One region of the Arthrobacter sp. E70 genome, then DNA from elsewhere that is predicted to be linked to it. Evidence: predicted binding sites of a transcription regulator. Region 1 holds the regulator's gene; each other region holds the start of a gene.
The links. Region 1 encodes Rex, which represses fermentation and respiration genes when NADH is low (regulators of the CRP and FNR family bind a similar motif). Its sites were predicted from a motif close to CTTGTGAANNNNTTCACAAG; they were not measured.

Region 1 (5,945 bases):
TCCAGGGGTGCTGGCGGCACCGGGAAGAAGGGACGCCGCGGGTTCGGTGTACTCGACGCGCAGCAGCGCACCGGCGTCATCGAACACCAGCGACGTGACGGATGTCAGCGTGCACTCACGCTTGCGGGGATCATGCCAAAGAGGCCTGCCCTCGGCGCTGAGCCGGGTGGCCCAGATGGGCAACTGGTGGCTGACCAGGATGGCCTCGGGCCCCTCGGCACCGAAGTCGCCGGCGGCCAGTTCAATGGCCAGGCGGCGTGCGTCCTGCACCGCCGCGGCAACGCGCGCCGCCTGCTGCTTGTACGGCTCGCCCCAGGACGGACGCAGCGGGTTGACCAGCCGCGGCCAGTGCTTGGGGCGCCGGAGTTCGGCTTTGGTGACCTTCATGCCCTCGAAGTAGTTTTCAGCTTCGATGATCCGCTCATCGGTGTGGATCTGCAGGTGCAGGGCTTCCGACGTCGGCCGTGCAGTTTCCTGGGCGCGGTCCAGCGGGGAGGCGGCCAGGTACGTGATCCGGGCGCCGCGCTCGGCCCGCTGCCGGAAGTGCTCCGCGAGCGTGCGGGCCATCTCCTGCCCCAGCTCGGAGAGGTGGAATTCGGGGAGCCGTCCGTAGAGAACGCCGTCGGGATTATGGACCTCGCCGTGGCGGAGCAGATGGACAGTGGCTTGGGGCATGTTTACCAGTTTCTCAAAGATGGCGTGCGATCCGAAATCTTCTACGTCCAGTAGAACTCAGGTTTTTGAAGAAATGTTCCGAAGCCGGGAACAAAACATGCAAATGCATGTTTATACTGGATGCAGCAGTTAGTTGAGGCTTCAACAGATGAAGCTTCAATTCCACTCATAAGCAGGCACAGCACAAAAGGAGCAACATCATGGCACTTCCCGCAGACGTCACCACCGGCACCTGGACCCTCGACAACTCGCACAGCGAGATCGGCTTTACCGTTCGGCACGCCGGCATCAGCAAGGTCCGCGGCCAGTTCACCGAAGCCGCCGCCACCCTGGACCTGGCAGAGGAGGTGGCCGACTCCAAGATCAGCGCCACCATCCAGACCGCCAGCTTCGACTCTGGCGACGCCAACCGCGACGGCCACGTCAAGGGCGAGGACTTCTTCGACGTGGAGAAGTTCCCTGAAATCTCCTTCGTCTCCAACGGCCTGGTGGCCAAGGGCAACAGCTACGAACTCACCGGCGACCTCACCATCAAGGGCGTCACCCGCCCGGTGACCCTGGAGACCGAGTTCAACGGCGTGGCCGTGGACCCGTTCGGCAACACCCGCGCCGGCGTCTCCGCCGAGACCACCATCAGCCGCAAGGACTTCGGCCTCACCTGGAACGCAGTCCTGGAGACCGGCGGCGTCCTTGTCAGCGACAAGGTTGCCATCAACCTGGAACTGGCCTTCATCGCCCCCGCGGCATAATTCCCGCCCCTGGAATTCCCAGGCGACCCGGCAACCCCGGCACGATGCGCCCTCCTGGCGCGGTGCCGGGGTTCTTCGGTTAAGGCCAGGGGCGCCTGAATACCTCTGCGGAATCACGCACAAGCACAGCCCCCGGGGGTACGGTGGACTTAAGCCATGCCGGGGGGAGGCGCAGGACCAATTCCCGGCAGCCTACCTGGATCCCGACATGCAAAAGGAACGCCCATGAGTACTCCTCCCGTCCCGCCTCCCGTGCCCAATGATCCCCACTCCGGGAACGGCCAGGGAGGCAGCCCCGAGTCCGCCGGCCAGGAACCGCGCTACGGGCAGAACGCACCCCAGTACGGCCAGCAGTTCGGGCAGGGCGCTCCGCAATACGGCCAGAACGCTCCGCAGTATGGGCAAAACGCACCCCAGTACGGGCAAAACGCACCGCAGTATGGCCAGAACGCACCGCAGTACGGGCAGCAGCCATACGGCCAGAACGCTCCCCAGTACGGGCAGCAGCCTTACGGCCAGTCGCCCTACGGCCAGTACCCGTCGGAGCAGCCGCAGGCAGCAGGTGCCGACGGCGTCCCGCAGCTGGTCAACATCTCGTTCTGGCTCCTGATCGCGTCGGGCATCATTTTTGTCATCTCCGTCCTGACCGGGCTGACCCAGCTGGATGACCCGGCCTTCAGGCAGACGTTCGAGCAGCAGATGCAAACCAGCGGTGCCAGCGGCGTCACCTACGAGGACATCAAGAGCGTCATCGCCGGAACGCTGGTGGTCTTCGCCATCATCGGCGCCGGGCTCTACCTCCTGGTGGCCTTCTTCATCCGCAAGGGGAGGAACTGGGCACGCATCCTGGGGACTGTGTTCGCGGCCCTGTCCGTACTGGGCCTCTTCGGCGTCCCCACGTTCGCCACCCTCGGGACCGCCCTGGGGATCGCGGCCATCGTGCTGCTGTACCTTCCGGCGGCGGCTCCGTACTTCCGGAAGCAGCAGCCGTTCAGCAACCCCTACCCGGGCGGCTTCGGCAACCCCTACGGACGGTAGGCGCCAGTCCCACAGCAAGACAAGCGACGGCAAGAAAGCGACGGCCAGGGATGGTTTCCCTGGCCGTCGCTTTTCCGATGATGGCGCCGCGGAAGCGTGGCAGCGCGGCGGTAGGTGTACTGCCTAGGCAGTCTGCCCGGGCGCCTCTGCCGGCTGCGCCGGATCCTGCACTCGCTGGGCGTGGTAAGCCAGGATCTGCAGCTCGGTGGCCATGTCCACCTTGCGGAGGTTGACCCCTTCGGGCACCTGGAGCATCACGGGCGCGAAGCTCAGCACGCTGCGCACACCCGCTGCCACCACCCGGTCGCAGACCCCCTGGGCCACCGCGGCCGGAAGGGCCAGCACCACCATGTTGGCGCCGGTCCGGTGCAGGACGGTTTCGAGGTCCGCGACGTCGCTGACCCGCAGCCATCCCACCTCATTGCCCACCACCATCTGGTCGGCGTCGAAGATGGCGACCACGTCGAAGCCCCGGGATTCGAAGCCACCGTACCGCGCCAGCGCCTTGCCCAGGTTTCCGGCACCGACAATGGCGACTTTCCAGTCGTGCGTCAGCCCCAAGGCGGCAGCGATGTGCCGGCTGAGGTACTGGACCTCATAACCCACTCCCCTGGTCCCGTAGGAGCCCACATGGGACAGGTCCTTGCGCAGCGTCGAGGAACTGACGCCTGATGCCTCGGCCAGGGATTCGGAGGAGACGCGCTCCACCCCGTCCGCCATGAGGGTGTTCAAGGCACGGAGATAGAGCGTCAGCCTGGCCACTGCAGCAGGCGGAATCTGCTTGGGGGTCGTGCCCGTGGCGCCCGGCAGGTCCGGGACAGGCTGCGGCGTTGAACCCAGCGACGTCACCCGCACCTCCCCCTACTGCGCCATGGCGCGCTGCAGGACGCGTGCCAGGCGGGCTTCGTCGATTTTCCAGAAGTCACGCTGCACCCCGTCCACCAGCACCACCGGGATCTCTTCGGCATACCGTTCCCGCAGTTCGGGCTGGTGGTCCACCTGCTCTTCGGTCCAGGAAAGTCCCAGCGAGGCAGTGACCCGGCCCACGGCGTCGCGCGCTTCTTCGCAAAGGTGGCAGTCAGCTTTGGTGACCAGGACGACGCGGGGTGTAGCCATGGCTTAACCGTAGCGCCGTTGGCGGCCCGCGGGCGACGCCGACGGCGGCAGGGCGGTGCATTGACTAGACTCAACTCCATGCCCGAGGAGAAATACGTCGCCGTCGTCACGCGGCCCGAACCTGCGCCGCAGCCGGGCGAGGCGGCGTTTTTCGACGTTGACAATACCCTCATGCGCGGCGCCAGCCTGTTCCATGTGGCACGCAAGATGCACCAGCGCGGCGCCTTCACCCTGGCGCAGGCTGCAGGCTTCGCATGGAAGCAGTTCAAGTTCGTCACGCGCGGGGAAAACATCGACGACGTCCATGCCGTCCGCGACTCGGCCTTGACGCTGGCCGCCGGCATCACCGTTGACGACATCAAGGCGCTGGGCGAAGAAGTCTACGACGAGATGATTGCCTCCCGGATCTGGCCCGGAGCCAAGGCGCTGGCTGAACAGCACCTGCGGGTGGGCCGGCGCGTCTGGCTCGTCACGGCCACACCCATCGAAGTTGCAACAGTCATTTCCACCCGGCTGGGACTGACCGGCGCCCTCGGGACGGTGGGGGAAGTCTCGGAGGGCATGTACACGGGCCGGCTGGTGGGAGACATCCTGCACGGCTCGGCCAAGGCCGTGGCCGTCCAGGCCATTGCCGACGAGGAGGACCTGGACCTCAAGCGCTGCTGGGCCTACAGCGATTCCTACAACGACATCCCGCTGCTCTCGCTCGTAGGCCACCCGGTGGCCATCAACCCGGATGCCAGGCTCCGCCGCCACGCCCGCGACCACAACTGGCCGGTCTACGATTTCCGCGCCGGCCGCCGGGCTGCCACGTTCGGCCTCAAGGCGGCCACGTTCGGCGGCGCCGTCTACGGACTGTGGAAGGGCTTCGCGAGGATCCGCGGCCCCCGGGCTTAGCCCACCGGCCCAACAAAAATGCCCGCCACCTTTCGAAGGTGGCGGGCATTTTCACGCTGTTCGAAGTATTGCTACTTCTTGTTGCGGCGCTGGTGACGAGTCTTGCGAAGCAGCTTGCGGTGCTTCTTCTTGGCCATACGCTTGCGACGCTTCTTGATAACTGAACCCACGAAAGTTCCTTACAAACTAGATGCAGTACCTGCCTGATGGGGAATGTCCGCGGACAAAGCTACGAACTGAACAACTGACAGATTCTTACAATGACGTAAAACGTTCCTTAACAGGGTACCGCCTATCGGGAGCGGCTAAGGACAGGCTCAGGCGGTCTCGGTGTGGCCGTCCACCACGGCGCCCTTGAGGTACTGTTCCACGGCGTTTTCGGGGACCCGGTAAGAGCGGCCGAAACGGACTGCCGGCATTTCCCCTGAGTGGACCAGCCGGTAAACGGTCATTTTGGAGACGCGCATGACCTCGGCTACTTCAGCCACGGTCAGGAACTTCGCGTTGGAGAAGTTCTGTTCTGCCGACATTTCCCTATTTTCCTTTGCTGACGGATGGACAACAGTGACCCCAGGTACATGCCAATGCGGTGTTCCGATGCTGAGCCATCCACCAACCACCTATCCAGATACTCTAGATGTTCATGGGGCAGAAGTGAAAGTAGCAAACTACCCTATTTCGCCTGGCGCCGCTTACGGGCCGAGGCCGCCAGCTGTTCCAGGACCGAGGCGGAGACGTCCCAGTCCATGCACGCGTCTGTGACGCTCTGGCCGTACACCAGCTCCGATTCCCCTGCAGCGTGCTCGGCAACGTCCAGGTTCTGGGCGCCGCCCACCAGGAAGCTTTCCAGCATGACGCCGGCGATCGCCTGGGCGGAGGTTCCGCCGTCCTCGAGCTGGGCACCGATTTCGAGCGCAACTTCAGCCTGCCGGTGGTGGCTCTTGCCGCTGTTGGCGTGGCTCGCGTCAACGATCAGGCGCGGGTTCAGGCCCTTGCCGGCCAGCTCGCCGGACGCCTTTTCGACGGCGGCAGCCGAGTAGTTGGGTCCCTTGCGCCCGCCGCGGAGGATGACGTGGGTGTCGGGGTTTCCGGCGGTGGACACCAGCGCGGCCCGGCCGTCGCCGTCGATTCCCAGGAAGGCCTGGGCTGCCGCGGCGGCGCCGCAGGCGTCGATCGCTACCTGCAGGCCGCCGTCGGTCCCGTTCTTGAAGCCGATGGGCATGGAGAGGCCGGAGGCGAGCTGCCGGTGGATCTGGCTCTCGGTGGTGCGCGCGCCGATGGCGCCCCAGGAGATCAGGTCGGCCATGTACTGCGGGCTGATCGGCTCCAGGAACTCGGTGGCCGTGGGCAGCCCCAGGGCGGTGACCTCCTGCAGGAAGTGGCGGGCGGTGCGCAGGCCGGTGACCATGTCGTGGCTGCCGTCCAGCCGCGGATCGTTGATCAGGCCCTTCCAGCCGACGGTGGTGCGCG
Region 2 (5,945 bases), on a different contig from region 1:
CGCCACCACCGCTGCGGTTCTTGTTGAAGATGTCGAAGCCTACGGCTACCAGGAGCACCAGGCCCTTGATGAGCTGTTGGTAGTCGGTGCCCAGGCCCAGGATCGACATACCGTTGTTCAGCACGCCCATGATCAGGCCACCGATCATCGCACCGGCGACCGTCCCGATGCCTCCGGTTACCGCCGCGCCGCCAATGAACGCCGCCGCGATGGAGTCCAGCTCGAATCCGGTTCCGCCGGCGGGCTGCGCGGAGTTGAGCCGGGCGGTGAAGACGAGGCCCGCCAGGGCGGCAAGCACACCCATATTCACGAAGAGCCGGAACGTGACGGCCTTGGTCTTGATGCCTGACAGTTCGGCCGCCTGCAGGTTGCCGCCGATGGCGTAGGTGTGCCGCCCGAAGACGCTGTTGTTCATGAGCGCGGTGTACGCGATCACCAGGGCGGCCAGGACCACCAGGACGATCGGGGTTCCCCGGTAGGACGCCAGAAGGAACGTGATGACGAGCATGAGCAGCGCCGTGAAGGTGGTCTTGATGACGAACCAGACCAAGGGCTCGCTTTCGAGGTCAAACTTCCGCCGGATCCTGCGCTCCTTCAGCGCCTGGATCAGCAGGGCAACCGTTGCCCCGACACCGAGGATGACGGTGAGCCATTCCAGCACGGAGGTGCCGCCGGTGAGGTCGGGAAGGAAGCCTCCGCCGAGGGCCCGCAGTTCGGCGGGGAAGGGGGTGATCTGCTGGTTCTTCAGGGTAATGAGCGTCAGCCCGCGGAAGATCAGCATGCCCGCCAGCGTGACGATGAAAGCCGGGATCCCCACGTAGGCGATCCAGTAGCCCTGCCAGGCTCCTACCAGGGCACCGACCAGCAGGCAGGCAGGGATGGCGGCCCACCACGGCCAGCCCCAGTGCACGATCATGACGCCGGCGACGGCGCCGATGAACCCGGCCACCGAACCGACGGAAAGGTCGATGTGCCCGGCAATGATGACCATCACCATGCCGATGGCCAGGATGAGGATGTAGCTGTTCTGGACCACCAGGTTGGTGACATTCTGGGGTTCCAGCAGGATCCCGCCGGTGAGTCCCTGGAACAGCAGGACGATCAGGATCAGGGCGACGAAGATGCCAACCTGGCGGAGGCGGCTTGTGAGGAATCCGAGCGATTCTCGTAAGGCGGACATTTCGCTATTCCTTCTCTTTGGTCATGTAGTGCATCAGGGTTTCCTGTGTGGCCTCGGCGATGGGAACTTCACCCGTGATGTGGCCGGCGGCGAGGGTGTAGATACGGTCGCAGATTCCGAGCAGCTCCGGCAGCTCAGAGGAAATCACAATGACTGCCTTTCCTTCGGCCGCGAGTTTGGCGATGATCGTGTAGATCTCGTATTTGGCGCCGACATCGATACCGCGGGTGGGTTCATCGAGGATGAGCACGTCCGGGTCGGAGAACATCCATTTGCTGAGCACCACTTTCTGCTGGTTGCCGCCGGAGAGCTTGCCGGTGATGGCGGCCACCGACGGCGCCTTGATGTTCATGCTCGTGCGGTAGCCGTTGGCCACCACAGTCTCCTGGTTCTTGTCCACGAAGCCGCGCCTGGCGAGCTTGCGCAGCGCCGCCAGGGAAATGTTCCGCTTGATGTCCTCAATGAGGTTCAGGCCGTAATGCTTGCGGTCCTCGGTGGCGTAGGCAATGCCGTGCGTGATGGCGTCCGAAACCGTGGCAGTGTTGATTTCCTTGCCGTACTTGTAGACCTTCCCTGAGGTGGCGGTGCCGTAGGTACGGCCGAAAACGCTCATGGCAAGTTCGGTGCGCCCGGCGCCCATCAGTCCCGCGAGTCCCACCACTTCGCCCTTCCGGACATGCAGGTTGGCGTTGTTGACCACCATGCGGGTGTGGTCCTGGGGGTGGCGCACGGACCAGTCCTCGATGCGCAGGACTTCCTCGCCGATGTTCGGCTCGCGGTCCGGATACAGGCTCTCCAGGTCCCGGCCCACCATGCCGCGGATGATCCGTTCCTGCGTGATCTGGCCTTCGTCAAGACGCAGGGTTTCGATGGTCTTGCCGTCCCGGATGATGGTGACGGCATCGGCCACCTTGCGGATTTCATTGAGTTTATGGCTGATGATGATGCTGGTGACCCCCTGGCCCTTCAAATGGAGGATCAGGTCCAGCAGGTGGCCGGAATCCTCGTCATTGAGGGCGGCCGTGGGCTCGTCCAGGATGAGCAGCTTCACTTCCTTGGAAAGCGCCTTGGCGATCTCCACCAGCTGCTGCTTGCCTACGCTGATGTGCTGCACGGGGGTGACCGGGTTTTCATCCAGGCCGACGCGGGCCAGCAGCCTGGCGGCCTCCAGGTTGGTCTTGCGCCAGTCCACCCAGCCGTTGGTGGCCTGTTCGTTGCCCAGGTAAATGTTCTCGGCAATGGACAGGTACGGGCTCAAGGCCAGTTCCTGGTGGATGATGACAATTCCCCGCTTCTCGCTGTCCGAAATACTGGAGAAGTGGCAGGGTTCGTTCTCGAAGAGGATTTCCCCGTCGAAGCTGTTGTGTGGATAGACGCCGGACAACACTTTCATCAGCGTTGATTTGCCGGCTCCGTTTTCACCGCAGATGGCGTGGACCTCTCCACGGTTCACGTCCAGGGTGACGTCCTGCAGCGCTTTCACGCCGGGAAACGTCTTGGTGATTCCTCGCATTTGAAGAATGGGTGTGTTCATCGTCAATTCCCACTGACTGGTCGAAGCTTGGCCTTCCTGCTGCTGCAGGAGGTTGCGGGATGGGCTGTGGCCCGGCGACGAGCCCGGCCACAGCCCTGGACGCTGACTACTTCACGTCGGCGTCGGTGTAGTAACCCGAGTCGATCAGTTCCTTCTTGTAGTTGTCCTTGGTGATGATCACGGACTTCAGCAGGAAGGCCGGGACAACCTTGACCTTGTTGTTGTAGGTCTTGGTGTCATTGGTTTCCGGTTCCTGGCCTTTGAGGACAGAATCAACCATCTTGACGGCCTGGGCGCCCAGCTGGCGGGTGTCCTTGAAGATGGTGGAGTACTGTTCGCCGGCGATGATGGACTTCACGGAGCCCTTTTCGGCGTCCTGGCCGGTCACCACCGGCAGGCTTCCCTTGGCGTAGCCGCCGGTGCTGGTGAGGGCCGAGATGATGCCGATGGACAGGCCGTCATACGGAGACAGGACGCCGTTCAGCTTGGTTCCGGAGCTGTAGGCGGAGGTGATGATGTCCTCCATGCGCTTCTGCGCCACGGGTGCCTGCCAGCGAAGGATCGCGGCCTGCTCGAACTTGGTCTGGCCGCTGGGGACCTTCAGCGTGCCGGCGTCCAGGTACGGCTTGAGGGTGTCCATGGCGCCCGTCCAGAAGAAATTGGCGTTGTTGTCATCAGGGCTTCCGGCGAAAAGCTCGATGTTGAAGGGGCCCTTGCCGTCCACCTTCTTGCCGCTGGCGTCGACGAGGCCCAGGCCGGTCAGAAGCGAGGTAGCCTGCTGGACGCCCACGGTGTAGTTGTCGAACGTGGTGTAGTAATCCACGTTGGGGGTGCCATTGATCAGGCGGTCGTAGGCAATGACCTTGACGTTCTGCTCTTTGGCCTTGGCCAGGACGTCGGTCAGGGTGGTGCCGTCGATGGCGGCGATGATCAGTGCCTTGGCGCCCTTGGTCAGCATGTTTTCGATCTGCGAGACTTGGGTGGGGATGTCGTCATTGGCGAACTGCAGGTCGGTTTTGTACCCGAGGTCCTTCAGCGACTTTTCCACGTTTGCGCCATCGGCAATCCACCGCTCTGACGTCTGCGTGGGCATCGAGATTCCAACGAGCGAATCGCTGGGCTTGGCCGCGCTGCCGGATTCAGTGGCAGCCCCGCCCCGGGTGCCGCAACCGGTGGCACCCACCGTCAGGGCGAGGACAAGGGCCACCGCGCCCATGAGTTTTTTGATTCTCACCATTTTCTCCTTCCGCGGCAGCACCGCCGCGAAGTGTTGTTGGACCGGCAGCACCGACGCTCCCTGGCCCTGGCCACATTGTTGATGTGTCGGTTCAATATAGACCGATTTGTGAACGCTAACAAGAGGCTCCTTCCAGAACTTCGAAAGTTTTTCGGCGTCGTTGACATAGCACTTGTTAGCGTTCACACTTACTCCAGAACTTAGCCCGACCCAGACCCTACAACCCCGGTAACGAGGCCGCTGCCTCCCGGATGGAGGCACCATGCCAGAGACGTTGAACAGATCCAGCTCCGAGCCCTGCGTTATCGGGGTGGACTACGGGACCCTTTCGGGGCGTGCGGTGGTGGTGCGCGTCCGCGATGGCAGGGAACTTGGGAGTGCGGTCCATGAGTATCCGCACGCAGTGGTTACGGACCGGCTCCCAGAGGATACGGCGGGCGACGACGGCGCGCGGCTTCCCGGGGAATGGGCGCTGCAGGTGCCCAACGACTACCGGGAGGTGCTGCGCAACGCCGTGCCCGCGGCGGTGGCGGCTGCCGGGATTGACCCGGCGGCCGTCGTCGGTATCGCCACGGACTTCACCGCCTGCACGATGGTGCCCGTCAAGGCCGACGGTACGCCCCTGAATGAGGTGCCCGGCTACGCGAACCGACCGCACGCCTATGTGAAGCTTTGGCGGCACCATGCGGCGCAGGGGCAGGCTGACCGGATCAACCGGTTGGCTGCTGAGCGGGGTGAGGACTGGCTTCCGCGCTACGGCGGCCTGATCTCTTCTGAGTGGGAGTTCGCCAAGGGGCTGCAGTTGCTGGAGGAGGATCCGGAGGCGTATGCCGCGATGGACCACTGGGTGGAGGCGGCGGACTGGATTGTCTGGCAGCTGTGTGGCCGGTATGTCCGCAATGCCTGCACCGCCGGTTACAAGGGAATTTACCAGGACGGCCGGTATCCGTCGGAGGATTTCCTGGCGGCCCTGAATCCGGACTTCAAGGACTTTGTCAGCGCGAAGCTGGAGCACACCATCGGGCGGCTGGGCGACGCCGCAGGCACCCTGACCGCGGAGGCGGCGGCGTGGACGGGGCTGCCGGAGGGCATCGCCGTGGCCGTGGGCAACGTCGACGCCCACGTGACCGCCCCGGCTGCCAAGGCGGTGGACTCCGGCCAGTTGGTGGCCATCATGGGCACCTCCACCTGCCACGTGATGAACGGCACGGAATTGCGTGAGGTTCCGGGCATGTGCGGGGTGGTGGATGGTGGCATCGTGCCGGGGCTGTGGGGTTACGAGGCCGGGCAGTCCGGCGTGGGCGATATCTTCGGCTGGTTCACCCGGTACGGGGTGCCGCCGGAATACCATCAGGCCGCGAAGGAAGCGGGTCTGGGGATCCACGAGTACCTCACCGAACTGGCCTCGCAGCAAGCCATTGGAGAGCATGGCCTGATCGCCCTCGATTGGCACTCGGGCAACCGCTCGGTCCTGGTGGACCACGAACTTTCCGGGATCGTGGTGGGCCAGACCCTGGCCACCCGGCCGGAGGACACGTACCGGGCGCTGTTGGAAGCCACCGCGTTCGGGACGCGCACCATCGTGGATGCTTTCCGGGAGGCCGGGGTGCCGGTGAGGGAGTTCATCGTTGCCGGGGGCCTGCTGAAGAACAAGCTCCTGATGCAGATCTACGCGGATGCCACGGGGCTGCAGCTGTCCACCATCGGCTCGGAGCAGGGCCCGGCGCTGGGATCGGCGATCCACGCGGCCGTGGCCGCGGGTGAATATGCGGACATTCGCGAGGCTGCTGCCGCCATGGGTGCCGAACCGGGCGGGGTGTACACGCCGATCCCGGAAAACGTGGCGGCGTACGACGAGCTGTTCCAGGAGTACAAGGCGTTGCACGACTACTTCGGCCGCGGCGGCAACGATGTCATGCACCGGCTCAAAGCCCTCCAGCGCAAAGCCGCCACAACAACCGTGGCGGTGTCCGCATGAGCGCAATCCTCGAAAC
Region 3 (5,945 bases), on a different contig from region 1:
GTCGCGTCCGGTATAAGTTGGGGCGTGCCCGGCGGGCACAGGGCTGGAAGCTGCCGTGCGGTTCCCGTAGGTCACGGGCGCCGGCTGCGGGCAGGTCAGATCATGTAGACGTCCACCACGTGGTGGATGTAGTCGTTCTTCAGGACCACCTTCTTCTTCAGGATCACCGGCTGCGGACCGGAAAGGTCCAACGTGTAGTAGCTGGTGCCGAAGTAGGTGTCCGTCGTGTTATAGCGGAAGTAGAGGGTGAACCAGTTGAAGCGCACGTCCACCGTGCCGCCGTCGTTCGCCAACACCTCGACGTCCGTGATGTTGTGGCCCGTGCGGGGCTCCGGGAGGGACGTTGCTGATGACCTGTCGGTCTTGATCCGGAACACCCGGTCCTCGATGCCGCCGCGGTTGTCGTAGTAGATCAGGGAGATCTCGTTCTGGGGGTCCTGCGTCAGCTGGTCGTCCACGTCCCAGGCCGGCATCCAGAATTCGGAGTCCGGGTGGTAGCACTCCAGCCATTCATCGAACTGGCGGTCATCCAGCAGGCGGGCTTCCCGGTAGAGGAACGCCCGGACGGTTTCGAGGGTTGCGATCTCCTCCGCGGTCTTCAGGACCGGGGCGGTGTGGGTCAGGTTGGTCATGGGTTCTGCGCTCTCTGTGGTTTGGGCGGGCTCTCAGGCGGTGACGGGAACGGATTCCAGTGCGGAACGCTCCTCTTCCTCCGCCAGGGCCCGGTCCATGACTTCCTTCCAGTACCCGTGCTGGATGGGGTAGAGCCCTTCGTCTTCGGTGCGCACGCCGGAGGCGATCACCCGGGTCATGCCCAGGGCCTGTGCCTGCTCATCCGGGCCGGTGATCTCATGGGTGGAGCCGCGGGTCATGTCGTTCCACGGGGCACTGGTGGCCCAGTAGGTCTTGTTGCAGGAGCGGAATTCCTCCAGGTCGTCCGGCGTGGCCATGCCCGTGGCGTTGAAGAAGTCCTCGTACTGGCGGATGCGCTTGGAACGGTTCTCCTGGGACTCCCCCTTCGGGGCGATGCAGTAGATGGTCACCTCGGTCTGGTCCGCGGAGATCGGCCGGAAGTGGCGGATCTGCGAGGAGAACTGGTCCATGATGTAGACGTTCGGGTACAGGCACAGGTTGCGGGAGATGTTGATCATGAAGTTGGCCATCTCCTCGCCGTACTTGGCCACAAGCTCGTCGCGGCGGTCCCATAGCGGGCGGTCCTGGGGGTTGGTCCATTCCTGCCACAGCAGCAGGTGCCCGTGGTCGTAGGAGTAGAAACCGCCCTTGACCTTGCCCCACTTGCCGGCGTCCATGGCTTTGGTCTTGTTGGCGGAGTCTCCGGCACTCCGGCGGGCCGTGGTGGCTGCGTAGTTCCAGTGCACGGCGGTGACGTGGTAGCCGTCGGCGCCGTTCTCGGCCTGGACCTTCCAGTTGCCGTCGTAGGTGTAGGTGGAGGAACCGCGCAGCACTTCCAGGCCTTCGGGCGACTGGTCGACGATCGAGTCGATGACCTTGGTGGCGTCACCGAGGTGATCCTCCAGCGGGAGCACCTCGGCCTTCAGCGAGCCGAAGAGGAAGCCGCGGTAGGACTCGAAGCGGGCCACCTTAGTGAGGTCGTGCGAGCCTTCCTTGTTGAAGGTCTCGGGGTAGCCGGCGTTCCGGGAGTCCTTGACTTTCAGCAGCTCGCCGGAGTTCTTGAAGGTCCAGCCGTGGAACGGGCAGGTGAAGGTGGTGCGGTTGTCCGTCTTGCGGCGGCACAGCATGGCGCCGCGGTGGGAACAGGCGTTGACCAGGCAGTTAAGCTTCCCGTCCTTGTCCCGGGTGATCATCACGGGGGTGCGGCCGATGTAGGTGGTGAAGTAGTCGCCCACGTTCGGGATCTGCGACTCGTGGGCGAGGTACACCCAGTTGCCTTCGAAGATGTGCTTCATCTCGAGTTCAAAGATCTCCTGGTCGGTGAAGATCTCGCGCTTGGCCCGGATGACGCCGTTCTCGCGGTCGTCGATCACGGCGTCGGCAAGGACCTCGCGGGCATGGATCAGGTTCTCGGTCATGGCGTGCTCCCTCATTGGAGATTGCTGGACGGATGGTCGGGAGGTCCAGCCGGGGACGAAAAACTCCCAACAGCGGACGTTGTCCAGCAATTCTTCACGCTCGTGATCGGTCTCACATCAGGTAAATACCGAGGTTCCACCAAGGGTGTCTTTATGTACTGATAATGACTCAAAAGACGCATAGTTGATATTTGTAGCGTCCTTATCTGCGGCCCTACGATTGAGACCGACATCACGCGGTGCGGCGCAGGGCAATGACCGGCCCCGCAGCCCGCGTCGGGTGCAGGAGCCCTTCCTGTCCCCATTCAATGAGGAAGGTGGACATCGTCATGACCCAAACCCCAACGGACAGCCGCACGGAAAACGAAGGCACCGCCGTCGAAGCGGGCTCCAAGGCCACCGAGCGGTTCGCCGCGTCAGGCAAGCTCTCCAAGGTGGACGTATCCAAGGAACGGGTGAGCCTGTTGGCCGGCGCGTTGATCAAGGCCGCCAACGACATCGTGGTCGAGCACCAGGTCACCTACGAGGAATACAACGCGCTCAAAGCCTGGCTGATCAAGGTGGGCACGGATGGTGAGTGGCCGCTGTTCCTCGACGTCTGGCTTGAACACACCGTTGAGGACGTGAACTCCCAGGACCGTCCCGGCACCGTCGGCACCATCGAGGGCCCCTACTACGTTCCCGGCTCTCCGGAACTCCAGACGCCCGCCACCGTGGAAATGCGCGACGGCGAAGAGGGCACGCCACTGCGGTTCACCGGCCAGTTCACCGACACCGACGGCAACCCCATCCAAGGCGCCCAGGTGGAGATCTGGCACGCGGACGCGGCGGGGTTCTACTCCCAGTACGCCCCGGGCATGCCCGAGTGGCTCTTCCGGGCGACCGTCAAGGCCTCGGACGACGGGCGGTTCGAAATCAACACCATGCGTCCGGCGCCCTACCAGATCCCCACGGACGGCGCCTGCGGGCAGCTGATCAGCGCCGCGGGCTGGCACGCCTGGCGTCCTGCGCACATTCACATCAAGGTATCCGCGCCGGGCTACGAGCCGGTCACCCAGCAGCTGTACTTCCCCGGCGACCCCCACAACGCTGACGACATCGCCTCGGCAGTGAAGCCCGAACTGATGCTGGACCCCCGCCCCCGTACCGATGGAAAGGGCGAGGAAGTAGTTTATGACTACGTCCTGGCCAAGCAGGGCCAGAAGAAGTAGCACGCACACTGGGAAACACCCCCGCACGGAGGCGCTCCGGAGCTGATGCTTCGGAGCGCTTCCGGTTTTTCCGCCCAGCCAGGAGTTCCGATGAGCCATCCCCGCCAGCACCCCACCGCCCCATCCGGCGGGACCGCCACGCCCGCGCCGGAACCCTTGCTGGAACGTCCCGGTGTCCGGCCCGCGGGCCCGCGCCGGGTTCTTCGCGACCTGGGCCTGTCCTATGTCTCCAACGGGGCAATCGGACTCATCTTCGCGGCGTCAGGGCCCATCGCCGTCACCCTTGCTGTGGGGACGGCGGGCGGCCTGACCCAGGGCCAGTTGTCGTCCTGGGTCTTTGGTATCCTCCTCTCGGGCGGCGCGGCGACAGTCCTGATGTCGCTCATTTACCGCCAGCCCCTGGGCTTCGCCTGGTCCATTCCCGGCACGGTGCTCCTGGGGCCTTCCCTTCAGCACCTGTCATTCCCCGAAGTAATTGGGGCGTTCTTCACGTCCGGGGTGCTGATCCTCGCCCTGGGCGCCACCGGCGTGGTGCGCAGGGCCATGGCGCTCGTGCCCATGCCGCTCGTGATGGCCATGGTGGCCGCGGTGTTCCTGAAGTTCGGCACGGACATCGTTGCCTCCACCCAGGACAACCCGGTGGTGGCTGCGCCGATGGTGGCCGCGTTCCTGGCCCTCACGGCAGTTCCCATGCTCGGCAGGTACCTGCCGCCGGTCCTGGGGACCCTGGTGGCAGGCTGCATTGCCGTGGCCGCCAGCGGGCAGTTCAAGCTGTCGCCCGGCGGACCGCTCCTGGCCACCCCGGTTTTCACCATTCCCGAGTTCACCTGGGCTGCCCAGCTCGAGCTGGTGGTTCCCCTGGCCCTGACCGTACTGTTTGTTCAAAATGGCCAAGGCATTGCTGTCCTTCGCGCCGCCGGCCATCACCCACGGGTCAATGCCTTCGCCATTGCTTCCGGCGCGTTTTCGGTGCTGAATGCGGGGTTTGGGGCCGTTTCGGCATGCGTTACTGGCCCCACCAACGCCCTTTTAACATCGTCAGGGAGCCGGCAGCGCCAATACACGGCTGCCGTGGCGTACGGCCTGCTGGCCCTGGTGTTCGCAGCGTTTGCCCCCACCCTCACCCGGCTGATGCTGGCCGCGCCGAAGGAGTTTGTGCTGGCGCTGGGCGGCATCGCGATGTTGCGGGCCCTCCAGCAAGCCTTCGTCACCGCCTTCGCAAGCGACTTCACCCTGGGCTCGCTGGTGACCTTTGTGGTGACCATTTCCGGCATGAACCTCTTCAACATCCACGCGGCCTTCTGGGGCCTGGTCATCGGCTACGCGGCGTCCCGCCTGCTGGAGCGCGCGGACCACGCCCAATCCTGACAGTTGCACTCCCCGGCGGTGATTCTTCTGGTTCAGCGCGGGTCCGGTTCAACCGCCCACGCCAGCCGGTGCAGGAACGTGGCGGCCCTGCTCCTGAAAGCCCGCCATGCAACTGACGCCCAACCCGGCTGTGTGACGATTTGCGGCGCGTCAGGCTGCGCGCTTCTGCTCCTGCCGATAGCGCCGGCAAATAGAAGGGCTATGAGGCTCGCGCTTTCCATCCTGCTCCAAGCTGTACAGATACATCGGGGTGTGTGCATGGAACGTGCCCCGCCGAAGAAGGCTTCAAACACTGTCAGCAGCCGGCGGCTCGATCCCCAGAAATGGGTTCCTGGCCGGTTTGGCAATAGTCTGGCCAGATGGGGACCAATGCCGTGAACTCCGGCGAACAGACTGACAAGCAGACCCGCATTCTCGAAGCGGCGATGGATCTGCTGTCCCGTCACGGGATTGCCGGCGTGAGCATGCGCTCCGTGGCGCGCGAAGCGGGTGTGGCCCTGGGCCTGGTCAACTACTACTACGACGACAAGACCACGCTGATCCGGGCAGCCCTGGGCCGCGTGGACGAACACGATCTCCGGCTCGTCGCCCCTGACCCGTCACTGTCGCCCGAGGAGCAACTCCGCAAGGCGCTGCGGCGGGTGGCGGGCGCGGACCTGCTGACCACCCGCTACCTGTCCCTGCGCCTGCATCTTTGGGCCCTGGCCCAGGCCGATGAAGATTACGCGCAGATCAACGCTGCCGCCTTTGACCGGTACATCGACGGGCTCGCGGCACTGGTGTCCAGCGCCAATCCGGATCTGCCCTGGAGCGCCTGCAGGGAGCGGGCCTCGGACATCGTGGTCATCCAGAACGGCATGTGGCTGACGGCGCTGCTCGGGGTGGACAAGGCCTCCATTCAGCGGAGCATCGAGCGGACGGAGCAGATCGCGTTCGCTCCTGCTGAAGGGTAACAATAGCCCGCTGAGAAACCTTGAACAAGTGTTCAAGAAAAGTATTGAACACTTGTTCAATCTGCATTACTGTCCTCGGTATGACTTACGCCACACCAGCGCAGGACGTCCCCCGAGGCGCTGAAACCACAGCAGCATCCACCCTGTTCATCAACGGCTCGTGGGAGCCCGCCGCATCCGGAGCCGTCCGCGAAATCCGGAACCCTGCCGATGCCGAACTGGTCGCCACAGTCTCCGAGGCCGGCCGGGAAGACGCAGAGCGTGCGATTGCCGCGGCGCGCAAAGCCTTCGACTCGGGCGCCTGGTCCGGTGTTCCGGCACCGGAGCGCGGCGCGTTCCTCCTGAAGGTTGCCGCCGGCCTG

Region 2: araB (ribulokinase) is a predicted target of Rex. The motif match lies at 4,057-4,076, and genes of this name have one in related genera.
Region 3: benA (benzoate 1,2-dioxygenase large subunit) is a predicted target of Rex. The motif match lies at 2,151-2,170, and genes of this name have one in related genera.

What each region holds. Positions count from the first base shown of each region.
Region 1 is NZ_JBYQFR010000010.1:88,870-94,814, reverse strand. It holds gene AC3IMC_RS14135 (histidine phosphatase family protein) at 1-675, opposite strand, end outside; gene AC3IMC_RS14130 (YceI family protein) at 876-1,424, shown strand; gene AC3IMC_RS14125 (hypothetical protein) at 1,650-2,462, shown strand; gene AC3IMC_RS14120 (redox-sensing transcriptional repressor Rex) at 2,586-3,311, opposite strand; gene AC3IMC_RS14115 (glutaredoxin family protein) at 3,324-3,578, opposite strand; gene AC3IMC_RS14110 (HAD family hydrolase) at 3,657-4,475, shown strand; gene AC3IMC_RS14105 (30S ribosomal protein bS22) at 4,547-4,645, opposite strand; gene AC3IMC_RS14100 (helix-turn-helix domain-containing protein) at 4,793-5,005, opposite strand; gene AC3IMC_RS14095 (3-deoxy-7-phosphoheptulonate synthase) at 5,149-5,945, opposite strand, start outside.
Region 2 is NZ_JBYQFR010000023.1:14,252-20,196, reverse strand. It holds gene mmsB (multiple monosaccharide ABC transporter permease) at 1-1,180, opposite strand, end outside; gene mmsA (multiple monosaccharide ABC transporter ATP-binding protein) at 1,185-2,714, opposite strand; gene chvE (multiple monosaccharide ABC transporter substrate-binding protein) at 2,821-3,951, opposite strand; gene araB (ribulokinase) at 4,214-5,929, shown strand; gene AC3IMC_RS19780 (L-ribulose-5-phosphate 4-epimerase) at 5,926-5,945, shown strand, end outside.
Region 3 is NZ_JBYQFR010000001.1:37,565-43,509, reverse strand. It holds gene benB (benzoate 1,2-dioxygenase small subunit) at 96-632, opposite strand; gene benA (benzoate 1,2-dioxygenase large subunit) at 666-2,051, opposite strand; gene catA (catechol 1,2-dioxygenase) at 2,381-3,262, shown strand; gene AC3IMC_RS00155 (benzoate/H(+) symporter BenE family transporter) at 3,353-4,630, shown strand; gene AC3IMC_RS00150 (TetR/AcrR family transcriptional regulator) at 4,990-5,583, shown strand; gene AC3IMC_RS00145 (aldehyde dehydrogenase family protein) at 5,664-5,945, shown strand, end outside.